DNA from 2 places in the Bariatricus sp. HCP28S3_A4 genome. Region 1 is predicted to be linked to the other one. Evidence: riboswitches for the same ligand, from Rfam matches in the RefSeq annotation. Region 1 holds a riboswitch; the other holds the start of a gene.
The links. A riboswitch is a leader RNA that binds a small molecule or an ion and turns the genes downstream of it on or off. The one in region 1 is predicted to bind cyclic di-GMP.
Positions count from the first base shown of each region.

Region 1 (3,939 bases):
TGACGGCCGTGGAGACGGTCGGCGATATTTCCGGTGTTATGGAAGGCGGAATGGGAAGAGAGGCGACAGACAGTGAGCTTTCCGGAGGTGTGGTATGTGACGGAGTCGGCTCCAGTTTCGCAGCGCTTTTTGGAGTGCTTCCGAATACTTCTTTCAGCCAGAATGTCGGTCTGGTAACGATGACGAAGATCGTAAACCGCGGTGCTCTTGCAATCGGTGCGTTATTTTTGATTCTTTGCGGACTGTTCCCGAAACTGGCAGCGCTGATCTCCATTATGCCGCAGAGTGTCCTGGGAGGTGCAGCTGTTATGATGTTCTCATCCATTGTCATTAGTGGTATTCAGCTTATAACAAAAGAGACGTTGACGATGCGGAATATTACTATCGTATCGGTTGCATTGGGATTGGGATATGGAATTGGTGTGAACAGCGGCATTTTATCGCAGCTGCCGCAGGCACTTCAGCTTGTGTTCGGCGGATCCGGAATTGTACCGGCTGCGATTATTGCGATTGTTTTGAATATTGCACTTCCAAAAGAAAAGGAAGTATAAAACAGAAGATGTGGCCTTTGGTAAAAGGACGTGAATACAGCATCCGCAGGTGCTTACCTCCGGATGCTGTATCCGCGTCCGCCCACATAATTTACCCCATTAATCACCGTAAAAGCATAGGGGTCTACCGTATAAATCATTTTCTTAACAGAACTGACTTTATTATAAGGCAGAATAGTCAGTATGACTTTTGCTTTCTCTTTTTGATATCCGCTTTCAGCATTTAATAATGTAACTCCGGTATCAAATGTCTTCAGCAGATGTTCACGGATCGTCTCGCGTTCTTTTGAGAAAATCAACAGCTGTACTTTGGATTCACCCTGTGTGATGATTTTGTTTACCATGATGCTGCTGCACAGAATGACGACAATTCCGTAAACCGTTGAAAGAAGCGGTTTGGATACGGATTGATACAAAATGATCACGAAATCACAGACGTACATGACTGAAGATACCGGAATCTGGAATGTTTTGTTGAGGACGACTCCTAAAATATCAAAACCGCCGCTGGAACCATTTGCACGGAGAATCAGACCGGAGCCGATACCTAAGAGACAGCCTGCGAGCAGACTGCTCAGGAAAGGGTCGGCGGACAGCGCGTCGAATATTGTGATTCTGCCGAATAGTTCAAGAAGAGTCGGGAACAGAAAGGTCATGATCAGAGTCTTGAAAATGAACTCTTTTCCGGCAAAGATCCATCCCAGTGCAAAAAGAATCAGGTTGATGGCGAGTACGATCCAGGATAAAGGCAGGTTCATAAAACCAGACAGTATGACGGAAAGACCGGTCACACCGCCTGCCACAAAGCCCTGTGGAAGGACGAAAAGGCCAAATGCGGCAGCGGTCAGGGTCCCGCCGAAAATGATCATAATATAAGAAATAAATTTATTTTTCATATTTTTTACCTCCGGGCACTATTATAAAAGTAATGTGTCCGGAAAACTGTAGCGTATGCTACAAATAAGCTCCGTTTTTGAGGATTTGATATAAACCGTTCCGATCGGTGATCATAATTTTACCATAGTGGCTTTTCAGAAGGCCCTGATCGGCAAAAGCGGAAAGAACCCTTGATACGGTTACCCGGTTCAGACCCAGAGTTTCTGCGATTTCGGCGTGTGTATAAGGAAGGACATTGTCCAGAATTCCTTTGTCCCGGTTGGGGGAAGCCGTCTCTTCCAACAGAAAACTTGCAATGCGTTTTCGGCTGTCGTAGTTGGTGAGGCGGTATATCTGTCTTGAAAGATGATTACACGTCTCGCTTAAATGCTGGAAAAAGAGAACCATCAATTCGGGCGTTTCGCGCAGCAGTGGGATCAGGTCGGAGACCAGACAAGTGGCAAGGCGTACCTCGGTAACTGCGGCAACACTGGTTGGGCGAACATGATCACTCAGAAAAGAGGATTCGCCGAATATACGGCCTTTTTCCAGAATCTCCAGAGTCGTTTCACGCCCGGAAGAAGAAAGGGTATATACGCGGACTCTGCCTGATAGAATCAGGTATAAATAGTCGGCGGAATCATTTTGAAGATAGATAAATTCGCCTTTTTGATAGGTCTTCTGTGAGCCGATCGTACAAAAGATATCAAAGTATTTCTCGGGTATTTTAATCATAAGCGTTTCCTTTCCGGTATCAATATAATAGAATAATATGTATTTATTATAACAGATGGCTGATAAGAAGTGTCCGGGAAAATAAAAGATATTTGGATGGTGACAAAGAACGCGTGAAAAGTGTGTGGAAGAAACATGTGAAAAAAGATGATGAATGTTGACGTAATTGAAAAATATGGTGTATAATAATCGCATCAATTGATTGCCAAACCTGCTGAAAGGCAGGGACGGAAAGCTAAGCGTCTAAGCAAGAAATGATGTATGATAGGCTGGCTGCAACGAAATGAGTTGCAGCCGGCTTTTTGTTTTGAAAGAAGACAAGACTCCCACTACTACAGGTGGTGAGTTGCGTTTCAGGACAGGCTGAACAGGAGGATGCAATTGAATCGAGTATTTCGTGAAGAGAAGAAATTTCTTATTAATGTTGAAGAATTCATTAAAAAGAGCCACCAGTTGGAACAAGTGCTTATACAGGATGAACACAATGGAACAAATGGTTATATGATTCGTTCTCTATATTTTGACACAGTCTATGACGACGATTATTTTGAAAAGCAGGCGGGGTGGAATGTAGAAGGAAGATTCGGCTGCGGTGTTACGATCCGGACAGCAATTATGCAATGCTGGAGATGAAGCAGAAGCAGGGAAGCAGTCAGCTGAAACGGTCACTCAGAATGACAAGAGAAGATGCCATGAGAATGATACAGGGTTATTATTATTCCAGAGTCTTTCCGAAAGAATTTACAATGGAATATTATCAGAAATACATGGCTGATCTGGAGTAATTTCCAGATCGCCCATTTTATTGGTGGTCATGCGGAAGAAAATGTATTATACTAGATAGAAATGGGGCGGAAATCAGAAAAATGTTTTTCGGAATCATTTTAGAATTGTGATAATGAAAGAGAGAAGTTCATGGAAAAGAAACAATTTACCGGACATATCATGGCAGCAATTTCAGTCGTTATCTGGGGAACGACTTTTATCTCAAGCAAGATACTGCTTGAAGATTTTTCACCGATCGAATTGCTGCTTTTAAGATTTGTGATCGGATATATCATTTTGTGGATCATGAGTCCACGGAAAATGGAAGTGACGGATAGAAAGCATGAGCTGTATTTTGCAGGTGCCGGACTTACGGGAATCTGTCTGTATTATCTGTTTGAAAATGTAGCGCTTCTCTATACGCAGGCGTCAAATGTGGGAGTCATCACTTCAATCTCACCATTTTTTATCGGCATCAGTGCGCACCTGTTTTTGAAAGATGAGAAATTGAAGAAAAGCTTTTTTGTCGGATTTATTTTCGCAATCGTAGGAATTGCGATGATTAGTTTCAGTGGACAGGATGCTGTCCGGCTTAATTTTGCAGGGGACATGCTGAGTGTGGTGGCTGCGATGATGTGGGGACTTTATGCGATTCTGGCCAGAAAGGCGGGAGACTTCGGGTATCCGGTGATCCCTGCCACCAGAAGGATGTTCTTTTACGGCATCCTGATGATGCTTCCGCTGGCATTTGTTTTCGGATTTGATGTCAAGGCGGTGCAATTTGGAACTCCCGGAAATCTGCTGAATTTATTATATCTGAGTGTGGGCGCATGTGCAGTCTGCTTTGTGACATGGAACCGGGCAGTGGAAATTCTGGGAGCGATTAAGACCAGTGTTTATATTTATCTGATTCCGGTCATCACGATCATTACATCGATTGTTGTCCTGCATGAGAAGATCACATGGATGTCAGCAGCAGGAACGGTGCTCACAATGACTGGGGTGATCATAT
Region 1 is NZ_JBQHSE010000001.1:198,247-202,185, reverse strand. It holds gene ACTNBF_RS00950 (uracil-xanthine permease family protein) at 1-551, shown strand, start outside; gene ACTNBF_RS00945 (YitT family protein) at 605-1,447, opposite strand; gene ACTNBF_RS00940 (Crp/Fnr family transcriptional regulator) at 1,506-2,162, opposite strand; cyclic di-GMP riboswitch class I at 2,357-2,443, shown strand; partial or broken gene ACTNBF_RS00935 (VTC domain-containing protein) at 2,538-2,947, shown strand; gene ACTNBF_RS00930 (DMT family transporter) at 3,078-3,939, shown strand, end outside.

Region 2 (3,939 bases), on a different contig from region 1:
CACAAGAAGCTGAATGGGCACACTCAATTGCAAGTGAGATGAGAAGGATTATCATGACCCGTTAGTTGATAAGGAACGGTGCGCATGAATGATGATTTCAGCAAGTATTCCGTGGATGAATCAGAAACAGAAGAATTCAAAAAGTGAGGTGCATGGATGGCATCGAAGGTACAGCGAAAAGACCGCAAGTATAAGGACCTTTCCATGAAACAAAAGACAAGGATTGCCGATAAGGCATATCGTGAATATCTTACCTTCTATCTTAAGTACGAAAGAATGCCAGAAGCGGAAGAAGCAGCTGCCATTCACCGTAAGATGTTCCAGACTGTTCTGGCACTGGCACCGATGGCAACTTTTGAAGATTTTGAAAAGTTATGTCAGAAGCATAGTGCCAAATATGAGGAACGGATTCTTTCAGATATAAGCAGAGGAATTACAGTGGAATCTCTTCATAAACCAAAGAAAACACCGGAAGAGAAGGCTGCAATTCTAAAAGCGAAAAATGAGGCACGAAGAAAGAAAAAGAAGTTACGAGAATCACAGGCGCTGGTTCTGGAGCAGGATGATACATTTTTCATTATTGCCGGATATACCTCCGGCGGAGCCCCATACGGTGTTACTTGGGAGCAGATGGATACGGATCCTTATGACGAAATAGAATAGGAGGATGCGCAAATGAGCAGAAAACTCGTTGCTTATTTTTCAGCCAGTGGAGTTACTGGAAATGTTGCTAAGACATTAGCAGAAGCGGCAAATGCCGATCTGTATGAGATAAAACCGCAGGTGCCGTACACCACTGCGGATCTGAACTGGATGGATAAGAAATCCCGTAGCTCTGTTGAGATGCAGGATAAAACTTCAAGACCGGAGATGACCGACCATAGTGCACCTGTGGCAGATGCAGACGTAATTTTTGTTGGTTTTCCAATTTGGTGGTATGTGGCACCGCACATTATCAATTCTTTCTTGGAATCATATGATTTCAGTGGAAAGACCATTGTACTTTTTGCTACTTCCGGTGGAAGTGATTTCGGAAGAACACTGGAAGCGTTAGAGGATAGTGTTCGTGGTACTGCACATCTGATGGAAGGAAGAATGCTTAATGGAAAGCAGGATATGGACGCATTGAAATCTTGGGTTGATAGTCTGGGTCTGTAATAAGTGATTAAAACTATGAAGCTCTGGCAATACTCGAATGAGTGTTGTCAGAGCTTCTTTTTGCCTGTTTTTAAGGCAACTCGTTCATTTACGATGCATTGATCACCATGGAAATGAAAATGATCTATTAATAGGTCAATAGACCTTTTTAAGATGCTGAGTTTGGAGAGCGTTGAAGGTATAATTAAAGCATAGAAAAACGAAAAATCTAGTAGAAAGGAGGTCATGCCCTATGAAAAAATCAACGGACTATTCCAACCATGATCGTTTTGTTGATTTGGGACTCATCATCGCGGCACTTAGAAAACGCCAAGGTCTGTCTCAAGAGAAATTCGCTGAGAAAGCGGATATTGCAAGATCAACACTAAGCGCCATAGAAGCTGCTAACAATTCACGAGCTTTTTCCGTTGACACACTTTTCAAGATAGCAGATGCACTTGGAATTTCGGCGGGTGACCTTCTAAACTATTCGTTACCAGCTTCTAATTTGTGATTAGCGAAGAGATTTAATTGTATCCTGCAATGCTCTGATACTGATTCTGGCTTGATAGATTACATCCTGATGGCCTTACTAATATTATATGAAATTATTGACCGCAAGGCTATCAGTTTCGATGCTGGGAACCCTTGCGGTTTTCTTTTATACAAAATAATACTTTGGCACAACCGGGGAAACCCGGCGTCGCAAAACTACAGGGCCTGAAATGGCAGCCAGTTGCACTAACGCGGTTAAGCGTAGTACCTGCCCAGGCAACCAATGTCTGGGCTTTTCTGTTATACATTGAGGAGGTGTTCTTATGTTCTTCGAGAAATTATTTAGGAAAAAAGAAGGACAGACAATCGAACGGGTAGAAGCACCGTCGATTGAGACGACTAAGATTATGGAGAGCGCTGCAAATTCTGCATTGATTACGGATGAGCAGAAACATGACCATGATTTCAGGATGACACTTACGGGATTGGAACAAAGACTACATACGTCTGAGAGCAATGAGGAAATTATCATGGAGGCTATCAAGACGGCATGTGACTTCTATGAAGCAGAATGGGCAGGCATTTTGATTGCTGATGTTGAAACCGAGGCATGGGCTCCGATGACTTGCTATAACCGCCTTACCGGAAGAATGGAATCTCGCTATACAAAAGAGGTTGAAGCATTTGAAGGTTTTGGTCGTTGGATCAAGGCATTTTATGATGGAAAACCATTAGTCGTGCCGGATGCATCTGTCATCAAAAAGATGTTTCCGGATGAGTTCCAGCATTATCAAAGATTAGATGTCCAAAGTTTGATTGGCACTCCATTTGGTGAGAAGCCAACGGGGTTCTTTGTTGTGAAGAATCCTACAAGATATAAGACATATCCGGATATGGCACAGATGCTTGCGTTTGTAAGCATGACGACTTTTTATCTGCAGGAGCTGCAACAGAGTATGGCAGAGTTGGAAACAAATCAGGATGACTCTGCAGACGAACATACCATTCGTATTAATCTCCTTGGTATGCCGGAAGTTTGCGTCGGAAGCAAAAAGCTGGATATGAGAGTATATGCTTCTGATAACGCATGGAAAGTAATTTCGTTCCTAGCACTGAAAGGGAAACCGGTTCCAGGCTCAACATTGATTGAGAATATCTGGCCGAAGATAAAAGATACATCCGATACCAATCCACTTCGCAGTGCTCTGTATCAGATGCGCAGCAAGTTCCAGTTCCTCTGTCCGAATATCATTTCCAGCAATGAACAAGGATACTGGTTTAATCCAGAGTACCGTGTTGAGGTGGATACGGCTCTGGTGGAAGAACTGTGGAAGAAAATTTCTGAAGAGAAAAATCACAGTGTAAGATTGGCTCACCTGAAGCAGGCGGTCAAATTGTTCAGAGGGTATCTCTGCGATAATAAACTGGATGAGCCATGGATGATTTCTTATTATCATACATACAGTAGTCTCTACGCTCAGGTTATGACTTCTCTTTTAGATGAAATTGATAAGGATGAGAATTATACCGGTATTCACAAGTATGCTTCTGCTTCTTTATCCATGCTGGATGGTAATCCCAAAATCTGTTTCTGGCTGACTGTCTCTACTTATTTTATTAGTGGAAAAAGTGCTGCGTTGGAAGTGATAAATGCCAACAGGAGTTCTTTGTCATCAGAAGAATTTGATGTCCTGATGAAGGAAGTCGAAGCTTACATTAAAAATCATGGAGGTACTCTGTAAACTATTTTCGTGGTAACACGGGAAATAACACACTGATTTTTAGGTTACACATAGTATTACACAGGTGATGTTACTGGATACAACACGGCAACACGTTTGGTGATACGGCTCTAAACACGTAGTATAACACCCTCGTTCGATAGCATTTCGAGGCAAGTAAAAATTGCCTTTGAAATCTACCGAATGGGGGTGTCTTTTTGCATCCGGACAAGTCTTTTGGAGCGGTTATTCTTGCATGTATTTGTAGGAATGACCGCTCCTTTTTTGGTTATTACAGGTGCCGTGCACCACCTTCGGTTCTTGAGTTTGCATCTTTTCAAATTTCAAGAACTGGAGGAAATAAAAATGTATTATGATCCGAAAATGTGCGGAAAACGTATTCAGGTCCTTCGCAAGAAAAAGGGGCCTACACAGCTGCAGTTGTCTTTCAAAATAAATGTCTCAGAGAGTCATCTGAGAGCAATCGAAACCGGTATACGCGGTGCTTCCATAGATTTGCTGATTGAGTGCTCAGAGTTTTTCCAGGTATCTCTTGATTACCTGGTTCTTGGCAAGACGGATCCGG
Region 2 is NZ_JBQHSE010000053.1:3,645-7,583, forward strand. It holds gene ACTNBF_RS15775 (hypothetical protein) at 1-65, shown strand, start outside; gene ACTNBF_RS15780 (hypothetical protein) at 157-663, shown strand; gene ACTNBF_RS15785 (flavodoxin) at 676-1,158, shown strand; gene ACTNBF_RS15790 (helix-turn-helix domain-containing protein) at 1,391-1,651, shown strand; cyclic di-GMP riboswitch class I at 1,808-1,881, shown strand; gene ACTNBF_RS15795 (hypothetical protein) at 1,956-3,374, shown strand; gene ACTNBF_RS15800 (helix-turn-helix domain-containing protein) at 3,720-3,939, shown strand, end outside.
Region 2: it holds a riboswitch for cyclic di-GMP, as region 1 does, so the genes downstream of both, ACTNBF_RS15795 (hypothetical protein) here and ACTNBF_RS00935 (VTC domain-containing protein) in region 1, are expected to answer to the same signal.